2 linked regions of the Pseudovibrio sp. Tun.PSC04-5.I4 genome follow. The protein of the gene in region 1 interacts with the protein of each later gene in a pairwise test. Links are inferred from orthologs where the notes say so. Each region holds a gene or a part of one and is shown on either strand. Other genes may lie near its edges. The genes, in order: BLS62_RS18040 and BLS62_RS10050.

The links.
Region 2: the proteins of BLS62_RS18040 (region 1) and BLS62_RS10050 interact in binary tests that used the Escherichia coli proteins (3 or more experiments, as listed by UniProt). The link is inferred for Pseudovibrio sp. Tun.PSC04-5.I4 from one-to-one orthologs.

What each region holds. Positions count from the first base shown.
Region 1 is NZ_FNLB01000006.1:2,738,699-2,747,207, reverse strand. The notes cover bases 1,865-5,384. They hold BLS62_RS18040 (2-oxoglutarate dehydrogenase E1 component), read left to right. Parts: upstream 1,865-2,214; coding sequence 2,215-5,184; downstream 5,185-5,384. Other genes in these bases: odhB (2-oxoglutarate dehydrogenase complex dihydrolipoyllysine-residue succinyltransferase), read left to right, coding at 5,251-5,384; sucD (succinate--CoA ligase subunit alpha), read left to right, coding at 1,865-2,033. Also shown: sucC (ADP-forming succinate--CoA ligase subunit beta), read left to right, coding at 1-1,110; more of sucD, read left to right, coding at 1,110-1,864; more of odhB, read left to right, coding at 5,385-6,759; lpdA (dihydrolipoyl dehydrogenase), read left to right, coding at 6,863-8,266; BLS62_RS18025 (glycosyltransferase family 25 protein), read right to left, coding at 8,321-8,509. UniProt on the Escherichia coli protein: E1 component of the 2-oxoglutarate dehydrogenase (OGDH) complex which catalyzes the decarboxylation of 2-oxoglutarate, the first step in the conversion of 2-oxoglutarate to succinyl-CoA and CO(2).
Region 2 is NZ_FNLB01000006.1:1,079,155-1,092,064, reverse strand. The notes cover bases 4,703-7,626. They hold BLS62_RS10050 (ABC-F family ATP-binding cassette domain-containing protein), read left to right. Parts: upstream 4,703-5,183; coding sequence 5,184-7,070; downstream 7,071-7,626. Other genes in these bases: BLS62_RS10045 (class I SAM-dependent methyltransferase), read right to left, coding at 7,254-7,626; BLS62_RS10055 (DUF1801 domain-containing protein), read left to right, coding at 4,703-5,005. Also shown: BLS62_RS10085 (TetR/AcrR family transcriptional regulator), read right to left, coding at 1-73; BLS62_RS10080 (TetR/AcrR family transcriptional regulator), read right to left, coding at 558-1,163; BLS62_RS10075 (TetR/AcrR family transcriptional regulator), read right to left, coding at 1,402-2,013; BLS62_RS10070 (GlcG/HbpS family heme-binding protein), read right to left, coding at 2,335-2,808; ndk (nucleoside-diphosphate kinase), read right to left, coding at 3,029-3,451; BLS62_RS10060 (DinB family protein), read left to right, coding at 3,898-4,431; more of BLS62_RS10055, read left to right, coding at 4,574-4,702; more of BLS62_RS10045, read right to left, coding at 7,627-7,946; BLS62_RS10040 (DNA polymerase III subunit chi), read right to left, coding at 7,943-8,392; BLS62_RS10035 (leucyl aminopeptidase), read right to left, coding at 9,116-10,606; LPS export ABC transporter permease LptF, read left to right, coding at 10,891-12,084; LPS export ABC transporter permease LptG, read left to right, coding at 12,084-12,910. UniProt on the Escherichia coli protein: Genetic data indicate it may be involved in ribosome assembly or function.

The sequences.
Region 1 (8,509 bases):
GCTGAAGCTGCTGCAAAAAGCCTTCCAGGCCCGTTGTGGGTTGTGAAGTCTCAAATCCACGCTGGTGGCCGCGGTAAAGGCAAGTTCAAAGAACTTGGTCCCGAAGCCAAAGGCGGAGTTCGCCTCGCATTCAGCTTGGATGAAGTAAAGTCCCATGCTGCTGACATGCTCGGCAACACATTGGTGACTGCGCAGACTAGTGATGCTGGTAAGGTCGTAAACCGCCTTTACATTGAAGATGGCGCTGACATCGACCGCGAACTGTACCTCTCCCTGCTCGTTGACCGCACCTGTGGTCAGGTTGCTTTCGTAGCATCCACCGAAGGCGGCATGGATATTGAGGACGTTGCGCACAACATGCCTGATCTCATCCTTACTGTGCCAATCGATCCGCTTCAGGGCGTGACCGACGAGAAAGCATCTACTCTTTGCGAGACGTTGAAGCTTGAAGGCGCAGCACGCGAAGATGGCATGAAGCTGTTCCCGATCCTCTACAAAGCTTTTGTAGAAAAGGATATGGCGCTTCTCGAAATCAACCCGTTGATCGTCATGGAAAATGGTCGTGTGCGCGTTCTGGATGCGAAAGTATCCTTCGACGGCAATGCACTGTTCCGCCATGAAGACATTGTTGCTCTGCGCGATAAAACCGAAGAAGACGAAAAAGAGATCGAAGCTTCCAAGCACGACCTCGCTTACGTTGCTCTTGACGGTAACATCGGCTGCATGGTGAACGGCGCTGGTCTTGCGATGGCCACAATGGACATCATCAAGCTGTACGGTGCTGAGCCTGCAAACTTCCTCGATGTTGGCGGCGGCGCGACCAAAGAAAAAGTGACCTCTGCGTTTAAGATCATCACGTCCGATCCAAACGTACAGGGCATTCTGGTTAACATCTTCGGCGGCATCATGCGCTGTGATGTGATCGCAGAAGGCGTTCTGGCTGCTGTGAAAGAAGTTGGTCTTCAGGTTCCACTCGTTGTTCGCCTAGAAGGCACCAACGTTGAGCTTGGCAAAAAGATCATCACAGAAAGCGGCATGAACGTAATTTCTGCTGACGATCTCGACGATGCAGCTCAAAAAATTGTGGCTGCTGTGAAGGAGGCTGGATAATGTCTATCCTCGTCGATAAAGACACCAAAGTTATTGTTCAGGGTCTGACTGGTAAAACCGGTACATTCCACACAGAACAAGCTCTTGCTTACTTCGGCACACAGATGGTTGCTGGTGTTCACCCTAAAAAGGGTGGCGAGACCTGGTCTTCCGGTATGGAATCCGCAGCTGAATTGCCAATCTTCGCATCTGTAAAAGAAGCGAAAGCGGCAACTGGTGCAAACGCTTCTGTTGTTTACGTCCCACCGGCAGGTGCGGGCGCAGCGATCATCGAAGCGATTGAAGCTGGCATTCCACTCATCGTTTGTATCACCGAGGGTATCCCGGTTGCAGACATGGTGAAGGTTAAAGCTCGCCTCGATGCATCCGACAGCCGTCTTCTCGGTCCAAACTGCCCAGGTGTTCTGACACCTGAACAGTGCAAGATCGGCATCATGCCAGGCTCCATCTTCCAGAAGGGCTCCGTAGGTATTGTTTCCCGTTCAGGTACACTTACTTATGAAGCCGTCTTCCAGACCACGCAGGAAGGCCTCGGCCAGTCCACTGCGGTTGGTATCGGTGGTGATCCTGTAAAAGGCACCGAATTCATCGATATGCTGGACATGTTCCTGGATGATGATGAAACCGAAACTATCATCATGATTGGTGAAATCGGTGGTTCAGCTGAAGAAGAAGCTGCTGAATGGCTGCAGGAGCAGGCTGCTAAGGGCCGCAAAAAGCCAATGGTTGGCTTCATTGCGGGACGTACAGCGCCTCCAGGCCGTACCATGGGTCACGCAGGTGCTGTGATCTCTGGTGGTAAAGGTGGAGCTGAAGACAAGATTTTGGCTATGGAAGCTGCGGGTATCCGCGTTTCTCCATCTCCTGCTAAGCTTGGCAAAACCCTTGTTGCTCTTCTCGAAGAGTTAAAGCAAGGCGCATAAGATAACGCCCCATACACTATTTAGGGGCATATTAGTTTGACTGTCGGTGAACCGGTTTCATCGACAGTCTTTAGGAGGCAGTAAGTCCCCAGACTTGTTGTCAGTCGCGGGACCCAGGGGTACGTGGTGTTTGACACCCGCCCAAAGAAAGTAGGGCGGACCAAAAGTCCGCTTAAAAACGATGGCTCAGCAGGACGTGAACAAAGTATTCGCGCTGACGTCGTTCCTATACGGCGCCAACGCTCCTTATATTGAAGAGCTGTATGCTCAATATCAGGAAAATCCCAATTCACTCGACCAAGAGTGGAGGGAATTCTTTTCATCACTTCAAGACAATCCAGAGGATGTGATTAAGGAAGCTCGTGGAGCATCCTGGAAACGATCAGACTGGCCTATTCCCGAAGGTGGTGAGCTTGTTTCTGCACTCGATGGTGATTGGCCATTAGAGCAAGTTGTCAGCAAAAAAGTTAAATCCAATGCCTTGAAAAATGGTGTTGAGCTGACCGAAGATCAGGTGATGCAAGCGACCCGCGATAGTGTTCGCGCGATCATGATGATCCGTGCGTACCGTATGCGCGGCCATTTGCACGCTGATCTTGACCCGCTCCGCCTTGCCGTTCCTGGTGACCACGAAGAGTTGCATCCCGCGACCTATGGCTTCTCCGAGCAGGACTGGGATCGGAAGATCTTCCTGGACAACGTGTTGGGCATGGAATTCGCCAACATCCGCGAGATGTTGGAAATTCTGAAGCGAACCTACTGTTCTACGCTTGGCGTGGAATTTATGCATATCTCTGACCCGGCTGCAAAGTCTTGGCTTCAGGAACGCATCGAAGGTCCCGACAAACAGGTTGCCTTTACGCCAGAAGGTAAAAAAGCCATCCTTAACAAGCTTGTCGAAGCCGAAGGTTTTGAGAAGTTCCTCGATGTTAAGTACACCGGCACCAAGCGCTTCGGCCTTGATGGTGGTGAAGCCCTTATTCCGGCGCTTGAGCAGATCATTAAGCGTGGTGGTGCTCTTGGCGTTAAAGACATCGTTCTGGGCATGGCACACCGTGGCCGTCTGAACGTTCTGTCTCAGGTGATGGGTAAACCACACCGTGCAATCTTCCACGAATTCAAGGGCGGGTCTTACGCTCCTGATGATGTAGAAGGTTCGGGTGATGTGAAGTACCATCTTGGGGCTTCTTCTGATCGTTCATTCGATAACAACAACGTTCACCTGTCTTTGACTGCAAACCCATCTCACCTTGAGATCGTAAACCCGGTTGTTCTGGGTAAGGCGCGCGCAAAGCAAGATCAGTTCGCTGCTTGGAAAGAAACAACAGAAGTAGAGCGTGACAACGTTCTGCCACTGCTTCTCCATGGCGATGCTGCGTTTGCGGGGCAGGGTGTTGTTGCTGAATGTTTCGGTCTGTCCGCTCTGCGCGGTCACCGCACTGGTGGTTCGATCCATGTGATCATCAACAACCAGATTGGCTTTACAACCAACCCGCGTTTCTCACGGTCTTCACCGTATCCATCTGATGCTGCTAAAGTTATTGAAGCTCCGATCTTCCATGCCAATGGTGATGACCCGGAAGCTGTTACTTTCGCGGCTAAGATTGCAACGGAATACCGCCAGAAGTTCGGACGTCCGGTCGTTATCGACATCATCTGTTACCGCCGCTTTGGCCATAACGAAGGTGATGAGCCTGCCTTTACGCAGCCGATCATGTACCGCAAGATCCGCAAACATGCGACAACCCTTCAGATCTATGCTGACAAGCTGGTCAAAGAAGGTTTGATGACTGTTGAGGACGTCGATAAGGCGAAAGCTGATTGGCGCGCGCATCTGGATCGCGAATTCGAGACCGGCCAGACTTACAAGCCAAACAAAGCTGATTGGCTTGATGGTCGTTGGGCTAAAATGAAGATCGCCAAGGAAACCGACGAGCCACGCCGTGGTTCCACTGGTCTTCCTATGGATGAGCTGAAGGAACTTGGTCAAAGGTTGACCAATGTGCCGGATGACTTCAACGCACACCGTACAATCCGACGCTTCATGAACAACCGTGCCAAAATGATCGAAACCGGCGAAGGTATCGATTGGGCAATGGGTGAGGCCATGGCATTTGGCGCACTTCTGAAAGAAGGTCGTGCCATTCGATTGTCCGGTCAGGATTGTGAACGTGGTACGTTCTCCCAGCGTCATTCTGTTCTGTACGATCAGGAAGACGAAGCACGCTACATCCCACTGAATCACGTTGGTGAAAAGCAGGGCCGTTACGAAGTCATCAACTCCATGCTTTCAGAAGAAGCGGTGTTGGGCTTTGAATACGGTTACTCGCTGACAGAACCAAACGCGTTGACAGTTTGGGAAGCACAGTTTGGTGATTTCGCTAACGGCGCACAGGTGTTGTTTGACCAGTTCATCTCCTCAGGTGAGCGCAAATGGCTTCGCATGTCCGGCTTGGTTTGTCTGTTGCCACATGGCTATGAAGGTCAGGGCCCTGAACACTCTTCTGCTCGCCTTGAACGCTTCTTGCAGATGTGCGCAGAAGATAACATGCAGGTTGCGAACTGTACGACACCAGCGAACTACTACCATATTCTTCGCCGTCAGTTGAAACGTGACATTCGTAAGCCACTCATTCTGATGACACCTAAGTCTTTGCTGCGCCATAAGCGTGCAGTGTCCAAACTGGAAGACTTTAGTGCAGAAGAAAGCTTCCACCGCCTTTTGCATGATGACGCTCAGACCAATCCAGGTTCGACTGTTGAGCTTAAAAAGGACGAAGACATCCGCCGCGTTGTTCTGTGTACCGGTAAAGTCTACTACGACTTGCTGGAAGAGCGTGAAAAACGAAACATCAATGATGTTTACATCCTGCGTGTAGAGCAGTTGTATCCATTCCCGACCAAATCACTTTGCGTCGAAATGGGCCGCTTCAAAAATGCAGATGTCGTCTGGTGTCAGGAAGAGCCTAAGAACATGGGCTCCTGGTTCTTCATTCAACAATACATTGAATGGGTTCTGGAGCATGTGAATGCAAAAGTGCATCGCCCACGTTACGTTGGCCGTCCACCTTCCGCAGCAACTGCAACTGGCTTGATGTCAAAGCATTTGGCACAGTTACAAGCATTTCTTGACGATGCATTCGCCGAGTAAATACATCGTAATCAGGTGAAGTCCGACAGGCCTTTTAGGGGCCCTGAAACGAAAAGAGATAGAGACATGGCGACGGAAATTCGAGTGCCCGTACTGGGTGAATCCGTAACCGAAGCAACAATCGCTCAATGGTTTAAGAAGCCGGGCGATGCGGTGAATGTAGACGAGCCACTGGTTGAGCTTGAAACAGATAAGGTAACAGTTGAAGTGCCTGCGTCTGTATCCGGCAGACTGGACAGCATTGATGTTAAAGAAGGCGAAACTGTCGAAGTTGGGGCTCTCTTGGGCTCAATCTTGGAAGGTGCCGCTGGTGCTGTATCCGCTCCTGCTGCAAAAGCCGCACCAACAGCAAAGGCAGCTCCTGCAGCTGCCGTTGAAACTGTTGAAGTGTTGGTTCCGCAAGCTGGTGAAAGCGTGACCGAAGCTGAAGTTGGCGAATGGTCTGTTAAAGTTGGCGATACGGTTAAAGCTGACCAAATCCTCGTTGAGCTGGAAACAGATAAAGCTGCGCAGGAAGTTCCAAGCCCTGTATCCGGTACTGTCGTTGAAATTGCACAGGCAACTGGCGCGACTGTAGAACCGGGCAACTTGCTCTGTAAAATCGCCAAGGGTGAAGGCGCTGCTGTTGCAGCTTCTGCGCCTGCAGTGGCAGCTCCAGCGCCAGCCGTTTCCAGCACAAACATGCCAGCAGCTCCGTCTGCAGCAAAGATGATGGCTGAGAAAGGCTTGTCTGCTGGTCAGGTTGCCGGCTTCGGCAAACGCGGTCAGGTTCTGAAGGGCGACGTTCTTGCAGCACTTGCTGCGGGCGCGAATGCTACTCCAGCTCCTGCAGCTGCACCGGTCGCTGTTCGTGCAGTATCGGCTCCAACTGACGAAGTTCGCGAAGAGCGTGTTCGCATGACCAGGCTGCGCCAGACTATCGCGCGCCGCCTGAAAGATGCACAGAACGCAGCGGCTATGCTGACCACTTACAACGAAGTGGACATGAAGCCGATCATGGACCTGCGCAAGCAGTACAAGGATATTTTTGAGAAGAAGCACGGCGTAAAGCTTGGCTTCATGGGCTTCTTCACCAAAGCAATCACCCATGCTCTTAAAGAAATTCCAACTTTAAACGCTGAGATTGACGGCACTGACATTATCTACAAAAACTACGCACACATCGGCGTTGCTGTTGGCACACCGAAGGGTCTCGTGGTTCCTGTGGTTCGCGATGCAGACCAGATGTCTATTGCTGAGATCGAAAAAGAAATCGGCAATCTCGGTCGTAAGGGTCGGGACGGCAAACTTTCCATGGCGGATATGCAGGGTGGCACATTTACCGTTTCTAATGGCGGTGTTTACGGTTCCCTGATGTCTTCTCCAATCCTGAATGCACCGCAGTCCGGTATCCTCGGCATGCACAAAATTCAGGAGCGCCCAGTTGCAATCAACGGTCAGGTGGAAATCCGTCCGATGATGTATCTGGCCCTGTCCTACGATCACCGTATCGTGGACGGCAAGGAAGCGGTGACGTTCCTTGTTCGCGTTAAAGAGAGCCTTGAAGATCCTCAACGTCTGATTTTGGACCTTTAATATAAACGTGCCCGGCACAGTCCGGGCACATTTGCTTTAGGTGGAGATTGGCGCACAAATCGGTTGTTGCAGCCTTCTCCCTTCTACAAATAGGGATTTGCAAATGTCCTACGATCTCGTTGTTATTGGAACAGGCCCTGGCGGTTATGTTTGTGCGATCAAAGCGGCTCAACTCGGCATGAAAGTTGCTGTTGTTGAAAAGCGCAAGACGCATGGTGGCACCTGCCTGAATATCGGCTGTATCCCATCCAAAGCCTTGCTACACGCCTCAGAAATGTTTGAGGAAGCAAATCACAACTTTGAAACCCTCGGCATTAAAACTTCCAAGCCAAAAGTGGACTGGAAGGTAATGCTGGCGCACAAAGACAAAGTGATCGACGGCAATGTAACTGGCATCGATTACCTCTTCAAAAAGAACAAGATCGACGCCCATATGGGAACAGGTCGCGTTCTTGGTGCTGGCAAGGTTGAAGTTAAGGCCGAAGATGGGTCCACTTCTATCGTCGAGACCAAAAACATCGTTATCGCAACTGGTTCTGATGTCATGCCTCTACCGGGCATAGAACTCGACGAAAAAACAATTGTCTCTTCAACTGGTGCGCTTGAGCTGGAAAAAGTTCCAAACCGCATGGTTGTTGTCGGCGCAGGCGTGATTGGTCTTGAGCTGGGGTCAGTTTACGCCCGTTTAGGTACTCAGGTTACCTTTGTTGAGTTCATGGACAAGATCCTTGGCCCAATGGATGCTGACGTTTCCAAGCAGTTCCAGCGTATGCTTAAGAAGCAGGGCCTGACCTTCAAGCTGTCTTCCAAAGTAACCGGCGTTCAGAAAAAAGGCCGTGCACTTGAAGTCACTGTTGAGCCAGCTGCAGGTGAAGCTGCTGCTGTTACGCTGGAAGCAGATGTTGTTCTCGTCGCCATTGGTCGCCGCCCATACACAGAGGGCCTTGGTCTTGCTGAAGCGGGTGTTGAGCTGGACGAACGTGGCCGTGTGAAAACGGATGGGCATTATAAAACCAACGTAGACGGTGTCTACGCAATTGGTGATGTGATTGTGGGTCCTATGCTCGCGCATAAAGCTGAAGATGAAGGCGTTGCCCTTGCTGAGATGCTTTCTGGGCAGGCTGGACACGTCAACTACGATGTCATCCCAGGTGTTGTTTACACATCCCCTGAAGTTGCAAGCGTTGGCAAAACTGAAGAAGAACTGAAAGCTGCTGGTGTTAAGTACAAGTCTGGCAAGTTCCCATTCTCAGCGAATGGCCGCGCCAAGGCGACGCTTCACACGGATGGTTTCGTAAAAGTTCTGGCTGATGCGGACACAGATCGCGTTCTCGGAGTTCATATTGTCGGCCACGGCGCTGGGGAGATGATCCACGAAGCATGTGTTCTGATGGAATTTGGCGGATCCTCCGAGGATCTGGGTCGTACATGTCATGCGCACCCAACAATGTCCGAAGCAGTAAAAGAAGCTGCTATGGCAACATTTTCTAAGCCGATTCATATGTAATCTGGAAATTCCGTATAACGAGAAAGCCGCGTCAGGAAACTGAAGCGGCTTTTTTCAGTTTCTGAAAAGTTTATATTCAGCGTATCGCTTTTGCAGGCTCCATTTGGTTCTGTAAAGCAGGCGAGTAATAAGCTGTCGTACGCTAGGCTCTACTTCCCTCTTTTTTTCAGAAATATTTGCAGAAATTGTTGAACTGAAAATGTTGGTCTGCGTTGAGGATTGTGCGATAGCAACGGGAAAGGG
Region 2 (12,910 bases), 1.7 Mb from region 1 along the record:
GGATAGAGGCCTCAAAAGTCTTGGAGAGACTTATTGGGATTGGCCTACTGATTTCATAGTTCTCGATTTGCATAAAACTTCTCCCGGTTTTTTGCTGAACAGATGATCAGTTCTACGCACTTATACGAAGGTCGCAACATACCTTAGGGTGAAAAATAAACACTCTTAATAGCGAGATGATACCACTCTTTGGAATTTACGAAAATTAGTTGCCCCAGATGGCGAGGAACAACAGAACCCTTCTAATTCTATGGTTTAGAGAGGTTTCGACCACTGCCTTCCCAGTGTTTCCCTGAGTAATATATGGCAATTTTGAGATCTATCGGAGTGGTCAACACAGGCAAAGTTAAATTTCAGAGAGGCGTTATGAAGGCATCCCACAAGGAACGCGTACTTGAATACCGCTTAGCTGTCGGTTTCAACTGAGTTTCCATTGATTTTGATGAAGCAGCTCATTGAAGTGAGTTGTAGAAGCGATAGCACTCTCCAACAAAATGGCCTGAACGGAGATCAAAATCTCCCTCAGGCCAAACGTTTTCACTCAGATGAACCAGAGCCTACTTTCTGTAGGTCTCCAGCAATTCAAGGCTCATGTCTGCAACCCGGTACAGAACATCACTTGGGATGCCATCGGCGGCCTGACTTGCCAACCCCCGGAGCGTTGTGAGGTAGAAGCGCGCAAGAATGGAGATATCCACGTCGGCTTTCAGTTGGGATTTATTCCCCTCCAGCTTACACAGGATGGAGGAATACACCTTGCGCCGTAACGCCAAAAGTTCGCTGATTAAAATGGCGTCACTGTTGTTGACCGCCGCCAGAGCGTACGACAGCAACTTGGCGTGCTCGCACTTTTTGTCGCAAAACATTCCGATGCATTCATACAAAGCGCCGCGAATGGCCTCAGTGGGGTTGGAATGCGAGGCAAACTCTGAGAGAAGTTGCCGACCATATTGGTCCAGATACCACATCACAGCGGTGCGATAGAGCTCTTCTCTGGAATTAAAATGGTCATATAGAAATTTGCGGGAAACCTCTGTTTCTCTGCAAACGTCCTCCATTGAGGTGCGGTCTACACCACGCCGCCAAAACACTTCGATGGAATCTCTGAGAGCGTCCTGCATCGTTTGAGGGATTGTCTTGGTGATTGCAGCTTGGTATCCCATTTTGGCCTCCCTAGTGTTTTGTTTCCCAGTACCAACAGCATAGGGGAAGGAGGCCGTTTCTCAACAAACCCACGGGTGCATGGGAAACACCCTTAACAAGGTTATGGCTGACAGATCTGAGTGTTTAGGCAAATCACTTAGTTTAGTTTGTATAATATATCAAAATATTAGAGCTTAATCCTGCAAGTATATTACAAGGGTCGGCTCATTTACATCTCTTTATATGCGCAAATATCTATCAAAACCTGCGGCAGGCCTGCAGCACGCTCAAGCTATGATCCGCGATTTTGTATAGATCTGTCGGGGAGTTAACGTCCCTTGCCTGAATAGACATACCCTGAATGGTAGCACCAAAGAAACTTGCAAGCCCGTACAGGTCGGTGCCTTCAATAAACTGAACTTCACAGGCTTTCAGTTTGTCGGCGATAATTTTGATGGTTTGCACTCGCATATTCGCCAGTTTGCGGGCTAGAGCGTTCTGAGCGCTTGAACTTTCAACTAGTCCCGTGGAGATCATGCAACCTGAAGGATGGTCATCACCGATGAAGACATCAACACATTCGTATAAAACCGTCCGAATAGCTTCATAAGCGCAGGAGTGCAGCGCCAGCCCTGAGAGCATCTGACGGCCATAGCTGGCTGAGTAGCGATCAATTGCTGCAAGATACAGTTCTTCCTTAGAAGAAAATGCAGCATACAGACTTGGAGGTGTAATACCCATTGCAGTTACAAGCTCACTAATCGAGGTCGCTTCAAAACCCTGTTGCCAGAACAGGTTGCTAGCGATCTCAAGCATCTTATCTTTGTCCAACCGGCGAGGTCGGCCCCGTGGTGCCTTTTCGATTTCCATAGCAATCACTATATATATAAACTACAACTTTAATCAATATAAGAATCGATTAAATTACGGCGGGGTTAATTTATTCCTTAGAGGGTTCAATACGGTAAATACTCTCATAATTTCAGTCACTTAAACTTCTGACAAAGATCATTTCCAAGGTGGTTTTTTGCACATTCGTATGAGGCAGGTTGTCACCGTCCCTCTCCCTAGGGCATGTGCCCCTTTAAATAACAAAAAACCAGCCGCAAAAAATGGACGGCTGGCTTCCTAATAACTGCAAATTTTCAGCTATAACTGGACTACTACAATTATAACCGCGTCTCTTCAGGCTTAACGCATGGCTGCAATAGCTGCCTTCGCACATGCACTGTCGTTATCCATGGAGCTGCCTGCAACACCGATAGCGCCCACAAGGGATTTTTCACCGACGATGATTGGCATACCGCCTGCAATACCCACGATGCCTGGGAACTGTTTATAGACCGGAGCCTGCTCGAGGACCTCATTGACCTTCTCGGTCGGCATGCCCCAGGACAGAGATGTTTCTGCCTTCAAGGTTGCGCCCAGGTAGCTTGCTGGCAACGCTTCATCCATACGAGCTGATGCAACGATGTCTTCACCGCGATCTAAAATAACAATGGACATGTTCCAGCCGTTTTCTTTAGCCAGAGCGACACACGCGCTCATGCCTTTCCCGGCCGCATCAAGGCTCAAGTATGGCCGAGTGAAGTCCTGAGCAGATACTGCTGAACCAATAAGTGTCAGTGATGCCCCGATGAGCAGAGATTTTACTATATTATTCATGGATTTATTCCGCGTTCCATTGTCCCACATGCGAACGGACTAAGAATTAAAACTGTGTCAGAAGCAAGAGAGCCCAACGTAACTTATGCATTAATTAAGACATTTGTTTCCGTTTGGAGCTGTCCAGATGCAATTTTGATATCAAAAAACCCGTCTGACGCATCCAAGCATCAAACGGGCTTTTAAAATTCTAGCTCAAAGCTAAAACCGTAGAGCTGGATTAGCCTACGATTTCGGTGCCGGAGAACCAGTAAGCAATTTCTTCAGCAGCAGTTTCAACAGCATCAGAACCGTGTACGGAGTTTTCGCCGATGGACAGAGCGAATGCCTTACGGATTGTGCCTTCAGCAGCGTCTGCCGGGTTGGTTGCGCCCATAACTTCGCGGTTTTTGAGAACAGCGTTTTCGCCTTCAAGAACCTGAACGATGGTTGGAGCAGAAGACATAAATTCAGTCAGCTCGCCGAAGAATGGACGCGCTGCATGAACAGCGTAGAAGCCTTCAGCCTGTTTTAGGGACATGAATACGCGCTTGGATGCAACAACGCGAAGGCCAGCTTCTTCCAGCTTAGCGGTGATAGCACCGGTCAGGTTGCGCTTGGTTGCGTCCGGCTTGATCATGGAAAAAGTGCGTTCAATCGCCATTGTTATTTCCTGCAGTTTGTTACGAGCGCCCAACTGGTCGCTCTTTTATGAAAGGTTTTCCTTGCGGGGCGCAAAACGCCACCACAATGGTTCGCGCGAGATATACTTAAACTCACCCGTAAAAAGCAAGGGATTATATCCGTATTCCCACGATGACCTTAGAAAAAACAGCAGAAAAACAGTGATTTGATGAGCCACCTCAGCGTGCAGGTGCCCTTATCCCGAACTAATTTAGGAATAAGCCTTAAGGGCACCTCGTGATAGTTTTCTTGATATTTCAGAATAACATAGGTCGAACAACAGGTTCCCCCACTCGACACCCTAAAAGTATTCCAGGTTGCGACTTCTGGTCTCCCCCCGACCTTTCAGAAATTTGAGGTGTGTCAATTTATGAAGGTTCAAAGGCGGGCATTGTCCTTTCAACAGACATGCAAGAGGACACCCCTATGAAAGCAGCATTTGTAATGTATGCGGCCTATAATCAGTGGGCCAACGATCTATTGCTCAAAGAATGTGAAGAGATCACGACGGATGAGTATCACCGGGATCTGGGCACATACTTTAACTCCATTCACGGGACCATGGACCATCAGTTGGTGGCAGACAAACTCTGGCTTTTCCGCTTTTCCGGTCAAGGTGACCCGATCGACAGCCTTGATGAAACACTGACTGGTGGCCTTACCGCGCTGAAAGAAAAGCGCCTTGTGCTGGACAGCCGCATTTGTGCGGTGATTGACCAGATGCAGGAAAAAGACCTCCTGCGCACCATGATCTACCGCACTGTGCGCAAGCCTTTGGTCATGCAACAGCCGCTTGGCGCAGCTCTGTTCCACTTCTTCAACCATCAGACCCACCATCGCGGGCAGGTTCATGCCATGCTGACGCAGATTGGCCGCAAGCCAGCAGCACTGGATATGATCTACTTCCAGCGGGAAACTGGCCACTGGATGGCGAAGGAAGAGGATATGGTGACGCCGTAAGGCCATCGCCAAACCTGTATCCTGCTGTGATCTGGAATTTCACAGGCACAGCTCTCGACCTTGGAGCAAGTGCCATATTGTGTTGCCCTGAAGAGGTGGATTAGGCTTATGTGTGTCTTACTGCCTCTTTCAGGATAATAACATGTGCCCTGCCTCTACCACCAAGGCTGATCTGATTATCGAGCCACTTGCGCCTGTTGCAGATGTCTTTGCTCGCTACCCCGATGACAAACGGGAGCGCTTGTTTGAGCTGCGTGCACTGATCTTGCAAATCGGCACAGGTCTTTATGGTTCCGCTTCCATAGTTGAGAGCCTTAAGTGGGGTGAGCCTGCCTACCGGCCCCTCGCCAAGCACCCCGGTGTAACTGTGCGCCTGCATTGGAAGCCAAAATTTGGAGATCAGGCCGGATTGTTCTTCAACTGCAACACATCCCTCATCTCAGAGTTTAGGGAGCTCTACGGCGACATCCTAAGCTTTGAAGGCAACCGCTGCCTCTGGATTCCGCTGGATGCGCCCTACCCTGAGGACGCCGTTGCTCACTGTGTGTCCATGGCGTTTAGGTATGGGAAGTAAGTTCAGAAGCCGTTTCGACCAAATGTAATTTGATACCGGCGCAAGCCACATAAATTCCTTGCGGAATGAGACTATCGCTCTCAGGTTGCACCTAAGGCTTTACGCAGCTGCATATAATTTACCTTCTACGCCTGTTCGCCTCTTGCTAAATGGTGCGTGAGCGGGCAAATAGCGTCCCATGCTTCAAGTTTCTAATCTTACATACCGGATTGCCGGTCGGCTTTTGATCGACGATGCCTCCGTTACTATACCCAGCGGCGCCAAAACTGGCCTCGTGGGCCGCAATGGTGTTGGGAAATCGACACTGTTTAAACTGTTGTGCGGTGAGCTCTCCGTTGAAAGCGGCGGCGTGTATATGCCGCAAAAAGCGCGGATCGGCCAGGTTGCTCAGGAAGCGCCAGGTACGCAGGAAACGCTGCTGGAAGTGGTGCTTGCTGCTGATACAGAGCGCACAGCTCTTTTGGCGGAAGCGGAAACTGCGCATGACGCACACCGCATCGCAGAGATCCATACGCGCCTTGCCGATATTGAGAGCCACAGCGCTGAAGCGCGGGCTTCCTCTATTCTGACGGGTCTAGGCTTTTCTTACGATGAGCAGAAACAGCCATGTGCCAACTTTTCTGGTGGCTGGCGAATGCGCGTTGCATTGGCGGCGCTGCTGTTTTCCAAACCCGACCTGATGTTGCTGGATGAGCCGACCAACTACCTCGACCTTGAAGGCACGATGTGGCTGGAAAACTTTATTGCGCGCTACCCGTACCAAGTGGTTCTGATCAGCCATGATCGCGACTTGCTCAACAATGCGGTTGATAGCATCGTGCATATGGACAGCGGTAAGCTGACGTTCTATCGCGGTGGTTATGACAGTTTTGACCGTCAACGCCGTGAAACCATCATTTTGCAACGCAAAGCCGTTGAGAAGCAGGACAAGGCAAGGAAGCACATTCAAAGCTTCGTTGACCGTTTCCGCGCGAAAGCTTCCAAGGCGAAACAGGCGCAGTCTCGCATTAAAATGCTTGAGAAAATGCAGCCTATTTCTGTGTTGGATGAAGGCTCAGGACTGGATCTGTTCATTCCGCAGCCTGAGGTCAAGCTGTCTCCGCCGATCATCAAGATGGAAAATGCATCTGTTGGCTATGATGACAAGCCCATCCTCAGCAATCTGACGCTGAACATTGATCATGATGACCGCATCGCCCTTTTGGGTGCGAATGGTAATGGTAAGTCGACCTTTGCCAAGCTGATTGCTGGCCGTCTTGGTTTGATGTCTGGTGAAATGACCAAGGCAACCAAGCTGAGCACTGCGTTCTTCGCGCAGCATCAGCTGGACGATTTGATGCCGGAATCCAGCCCGATTGAGCATGTGCGTCCGTTAATGCCGGGTGTGATCGAATCCAAAGTTCGTGCTCGTGTGGACCGGTTTGGCTTGCCGACAGACCGCATGATGACACCTGCTAAGGATCTTTCCGGTGGTGAGAAGGCACGGCTGTTGCTGGGTCTTGCGACCTTCCATGGACCGAACCTTGTTATTCTCGATGAGCCTACCAACCACCTTGATATCGACAGCCGCGAAGCCCTTGTGCACGCGATCAACGATTATGAGGGTGCGGTTATTCTCATCAGCCATGACAGGCATTTGGTGGAAGCGTGTGCTGACCGGTTGTGGCTTGTTGCTGATGGCGGCGTTCGTGACTTTGATGGCGATATGGCTGAGTACCGCAAGTTTATCTTGCAGGGTGACGGTGGCTCCAAATCGAAGAAGACAGTCGAAGAAGACAGCGAAAAAGCCAATGCGCAGGCTCGCCGCAAGGAAGCTGCCGAGCGCCGCTCCAAGCTGGCTCCGTTGAAGAAGAATATAGAAGCTGCCGAAAAAGAAGTCTCCAAGTACCAGAAGTACATCAAGAAGCTTGACGTTCTGCTGGCCAACCCACGCATTTACACCGAGGCACCGGACAAAGCGAAACAACACGCTATTCGCCGTGCAGCCTATGTGAAGGTGCTGAGTGAGACGGAAGAAACGTGGCTGAAGATGTCTGCTGAGTTGGAAGAGCTGACAGCAGGTTAGACCTGACAAAATTATCGAGTAAAATTCAGCCCGAGGTCTTCACAGGCCTCGGGTTTATTTTGGGCAGTATTGGACTTACATAGTCACTGCTCAGGGCTTTAATCGGTATTACAATCCGCTGAACATCCCAACTAGCTCTAACAGAAAAATACCATTGGAGATTCATCTCCATCAGAAACCATTTCACCCGCGGCGTTTTAGTTCCAGCCAGATGTGGGGGATGTTGCGGCCATCGTCTTTGTGCTGAATGAAGGTGCGTCTCACAGTCTGCTCGAATCCATCTGCGTAGTACACTGACAACTCTGAGTCAGTTAGGGGCCATGGCGGGCCGGAGCGTTCGCCTTCTCCATCATAATAGCGGCCTAGAATGATCAGGGTACCACTGGGTGCTATGAGGCTTTTGAGTGGTTTTGCCACTTGCCCGCGCATCTCAATGCCAATGGCTTGCAGTGTAAAACACTCATAGACCAGATCGAACTTGCCAATCCAATCCTCTGGCGGGCTCAGGAGATCGGCGCAACGAAAATCGATCGCGCCTGTCGGGAAACGCTTTTTTGCCCATTCAATGGCCGAGGGGGCAACATCAAAAGCGGAGGTACTCCAACCAGCCTCTTGCAATGCATTGGCGTTGTCGCCCAATCCGCAGCCCACATCCAGCGCTGTCCGCGCCTTGCCCGGGTTGTCCTTGAGCCACTCCACCAGCGGTGCTTTTGGTTTCAGCTCTGCCCAAGGGATCTCGCCTGTGTCGCCTTCTGCCGTGGTGTAGACCTGCTCAAACCAGTTCTTACGGTTCTCCCAGTCGCCGCCATTTGCACCCTCCAGAGTATCAAGGCGTGCGCGAAGTTGCTTGCGATGATCACCGTTTTGCGCGCTCATGCTTTCCGGTCCCAGCCGCCATTGTCGGTCTGCGCCCAGTAGGTGAGTTCATGCTCGCCGCCCTTGACCTCTACCCAGCGCTTGCGCGCCTCCTGAAGCGCTTCCTGATCATTGCCATCGAACATATACACGACGCGCTTGTACTGAGCAGGGTCCGGCAGTGGTGCGCGATCCACCAGAAAGCGAACAATTGCTTCATTGGGGTTGTCCCCCTCTGTGGTCAGGTAGATTGGTTGATGTTCCGGGTGGCCTTCCTTCTTGGTTCCATGGGGCAAGAAACCATCATCAGAGTAGGTCCACAGATAGGCATCTATGGCGTCGCACCGTTCTTCGGTTCCGAACTGAACAGTCACCCCCCAGTCTCTCTCAAGGCATTTTTCGAGGAGAGTTGGCAGCACTCTTTCCAGCGGAAATTTGGATAACTGATAAAACAGCACTTCGCTCATATTTTTATTTCCCGTTTAGCCCGGTGGTGTCCTGGTATTTTTGGCACACATTCTGTTTGCTTGATTCAATCTGATCAAGCGGCACGTGCTGTATTCTCGTAAAGCCCTAATCACAGTGTTTCTGAGTTGACCACATTTTAATCCAAAAATTGTCGTGAATGATCCCAAATACTTCGGGATATTCATAGGAATCGTTGATAAACCCAACCTATACGTTTTAAGGGGCTAGACTTGACCTCATTCATGGGGAATTTCAAGGGAGTGTTAAGCTCGGCAAAACCGGTATCGCACTAAAGAGGATGAGAAGCTCTCATCTCTGTGATGGTGTTGGTGTTGGTCCGCAGGCATACTCTATTTAGGAAACGACCATATGGCAGCGCGTATTGTATTGTTTTTTGTTCTTGTGTCCGGTCTTGTTGGTGTAACAGCCGCAGTTGGCGCGATGATCCCGCAGAATTCTGGAAACTGCGAACACTACCAGACTTGCTGAAACAGCAGACTGAATACTTTAATTATTTCAAAAGAGTAGGATCTTTGATCCCTACATAGCGCTTAACGCATTCGCCCATTTTCAAAATTCAAGGCTCCGTTCTGGTTTTCAGAAGGAGCTTTTTTTGTGCGTCTATTTCGGAGCACAAATAACCAATTTTCCAATAACCACGAAAAAACCGACTGCACGATCATGCAGCCGGTTTTCTTTAAAACATCATATGAGTGAAGGGATTAGCCTTCGTAATGATCTTTGACCATACGGTTCAGTGCACGTACGCCGAAACCGGATGCCCAGCCCTGAGAGATCGCGTTCTTTTTGGATCCCATTGCAGTGCCAGCTACATCGATGTGAGCCCATGGTGTTTTGTTGGTGTGGCGTTGCAAGTAAACCGCTGCTGTGCTTGCACCGCCCCAGCGAGCCCCGCCAGTGTTGCGCATGTCTGCATTTGGTGTGTCGATCATCTTGTCGTATTCATCACCAAGTGGCAGACGCCACATTTTTTCAGCAGTTGTTTCACCAGCTTTGCAAATGTGGTCTGACAGGTCGTCATCTTCAGAGAAGACGCCTGCACGGTGACCGGCAAGCGCAACCAAACACGCACCTGTCAGGGTCGCCAGATCAATCATGAACTTCGGTGCAAAACGATCTTGTGTGTACCAAAGCGCATCACCCAGAACCAAACGACCTTCTGCATCCGTGTTGAGGATTTCGACGGTCTGACCAGACATGGTTTTGACGATATCACCTGGGCGGATCGCGTTTCCGTCAGGCATATTCTCGACGAGACCAAGCACACACACAACGTTGACCGCTGCTTTACGACCCGCAAGGGCTTTCATGAGGCCGATGACAGCAGCAGCGCCGCCCATATCACCCTTCATGTCTTCCATACCAGCGCCCGGCTTCAAAGAGATGCCGCCCGTGTCGAAAACAACGCCCTTACCAACGAATGCGATTGGCGCTTCGCCGTCTTTGCCGCCATTCCAGGTCATAACAGCAAGACGTGATGGACGAACAGAGCCCTGACCAACTGCCAGCAGTGCATTCATGCCCAACTCTTGCATCTTGTCTTCGTCGAGGATTTCAACTTCGACGCCCATTTCAGAGAGCCGCTGTGCTTTGGCTGCAAATTCTACTGGGCCAAGTGTGTTTGCTGGCTCATCAACAAGTGTACGAGCAAGCAAAGTACCCTGCGCAACCGCTTCAGCTTCCACCCAAGCTGTTTGAACAGCGGCGGCATCTGCGACTTTGATTGAGATTTCGCAATGTTTGTCACCGTCAGCTTCTTTTTTCACGGTGCGGTAGGTGTCAAATTTGTAGCCACGCAGCAGTGCGCCTTGCGCAAAATCTGCAGCTTGCTGAGGAGTTGCCTCAGAAGGAAATGTTACATCAGCTATTTCAGTTTTAAGTGCCAGGAGTTTACCGGCAACTTCACCGCCCAGATTGACCCAATCCTGCTCGGTCAGCTCAGCCACTTTGCCAAGACCAGCAATGATAAGGCGGTCAACCTTGAGACCAGCAGGGGCTAACAAGTGCAGGATGCCGGATTTTTTGCCGGTAAAGTCAGCAGTCTTTGCGGCACGCTCGATTGTTTCTTTGGCTGCGCCAATCACACCCTCAGCTTCAGCGGTAAAGCCAAGCTCTTCACTTGCGAATACGACCTGAACAGGAGCGGTTGCATCAGAATATTGTGCGACTTTAATGGATGTGAATTGCGTCATATTATAATTTCTTTTCTCCATAGGACCTGCGACATGCAATAGTTAGCAGAAAATACCAACAGACACAGGCGGACGTGTCGTCCAGCTACTCATGAAATTCATTGAGGAACATGGCGCGATAACGCCCCTATTTCAAGGCTGTGTGGAGAAACTTGCGAGTTTATTCATTAAAAGATCCGCTCATCCGGCTTTCCGCCTTATTCCATGCTAATGAAAGGGCTTGAATCATTTTGTGGCTTGGCCTCCCCTAAAATGAACAGGAAAAGGTTCTGGTACACGGCACGATGAAAACAATCGAACGTTACATAATAAAACGCAGTCTATTCGCCTTCATCATTACTTTGGCGGCTATGACAGGCGTCGTTTGGTCTACCCAAGCGCTGCGCCAGCTCGATCTGGTGACATCAAAAGGCCAGACACTGCTGCAGTTCGGTTACATTACCGCTCTGGCATTGCCCTTCCTCATTCTCATTGTTGCGCCCTTTGCTATGATGCTGGCATTCGTCATCGTGCTGAATAGCATGTCTCGCGATAGTGAGCTGATTGTCATCAATGCATCAGGCGCTTCCAAGTGGCTGGTCTTACGCCCCATCCTCACCTTCTCGCTCATCATCACAGCGTTCATGTATTTCCTGTCGATCTACCTTTCTCCGACAGGGCTTGCAGAGTTGCGCAGTGAATTGACGCGTGTTCGTGTGGATCTGGTGGCTAACATCATCAAGCCCGGCCGGTTCATTCCAATTGAAGAGAACCTGACCTTCCATATTCGAAACCGTAGCGGAAATGGAATTTTGGAGGGCCTGCTGCTGGATGACGCAAGAGACCCGGAAACCTCGTTCACCTACACCGCCAAGACCGGCCGCATTATTGAAGCAGCTGACAAAACTCTGCTGGTGATGCTGAATGGTACTATTCAACGCCGTCCCATAGGTGGGCAGAATATGTCTATCGTCAGCTTTGAAAGTTATGGCTTTGATCTGTCCTCAATGATTCCCGAGGCCCGCGAGCCCACCTTTAAGGCAAGCGAGCGCCCAACCTTCGAATTATTGAGTGCAAGTCCTGATGATTCTTATGCTGCCAAGCACTGGGACAAACTAATTGTGGAATTCCACGACCGAATGAGCATACCGCTTTACCCCATTGCCTTTGGCCTGATCATCTATGCATTGCTTGGTTCACCCAAAACAACGAGGCAAGACCAAGGCCTTGCAATTGCAACAACAATTGCAGTTGCGACCCTGCTTAGAACAGCTGGTTTTGGCGCAACATTAGTCGTGAGTGCAGATCCAGATATGTTCCCGTTGCTTTACGCAATCCCAATATTCGCAATTGCGCTTGCTGCGTGGTCCATTAGCCTGAGCCGTAGACCTTGGTTTGTACAGCGTCTGGTCGAATTAACACAACGCCTGATCAATGGCGTGAGCAGTGTGTTTTCAAAATTGTTTGGCCGCAAAAACCAAGGGACTGCAAGTCTGTAATGACCGGAAAAACGCTTAGTCTTTACATCTCCAAACGGTTCATAACGTCAATTCTCGCGCTGTTCCTATTCGCCGCGGTTCTGATTTTTCTCTTCGATGTACTTGAACTTGTACGCCGAGGTGGTGACCGTGAAGGATTTTCGCTTTTACGTATTGTAGCAATCTCTGCTCTGCGCGTTCCGCTTCTTTTGGAGCAGGTTATTCCATTTGCTGTGCTGTTTGGCTCTATCTGGGCCTTTATGTCTCTCAGCCGTAGTCTGGAACTCGTTGTTGCAAGAGCGGCTGGTATTTCCGTATGGCAATTCACGGCCCCTGCTCTGCTAACCGGTCTGTTTATTGGTGTCTTCTCTGTGATTGGATACAATCCAGGTGCAGTGCTGCTTCAACAAAAATCAGATGAAATCGCTGAGGGTCTCTTCAGCGTTGAGCAAACCTACATTTTGGAAAACTCCGGTGAGGTCTGGCTCCGACAGAATGGTGCAGACGGCGAATCTGTCCTGCATGCTCGTTATATTACAGACCAAGGTGCCTCTTTGAACGGCGTCACAATCCTATCATATGACATCGCGGGGGATTTCTCAGAGAGAATCGAAGCTAGTAAAGCTGTGCTCGCCGATGGATTTTGGCGTCTAACTGATGCTGTCGTCTACGCTGTGGATACTGATCCACAACATTATGGAAGCTATACAGTCAGTACATTTTTGACACCGACGGAAGTCAAAGAAAGCATAGGGTCGCCGGAATCCATAAGCTTTTGGAGCCTTCCGCGCTTTATAGAGCTCTCTCAAAGGGCGGGCTTGCCTGCGTATAGGTATTCTTTACAATA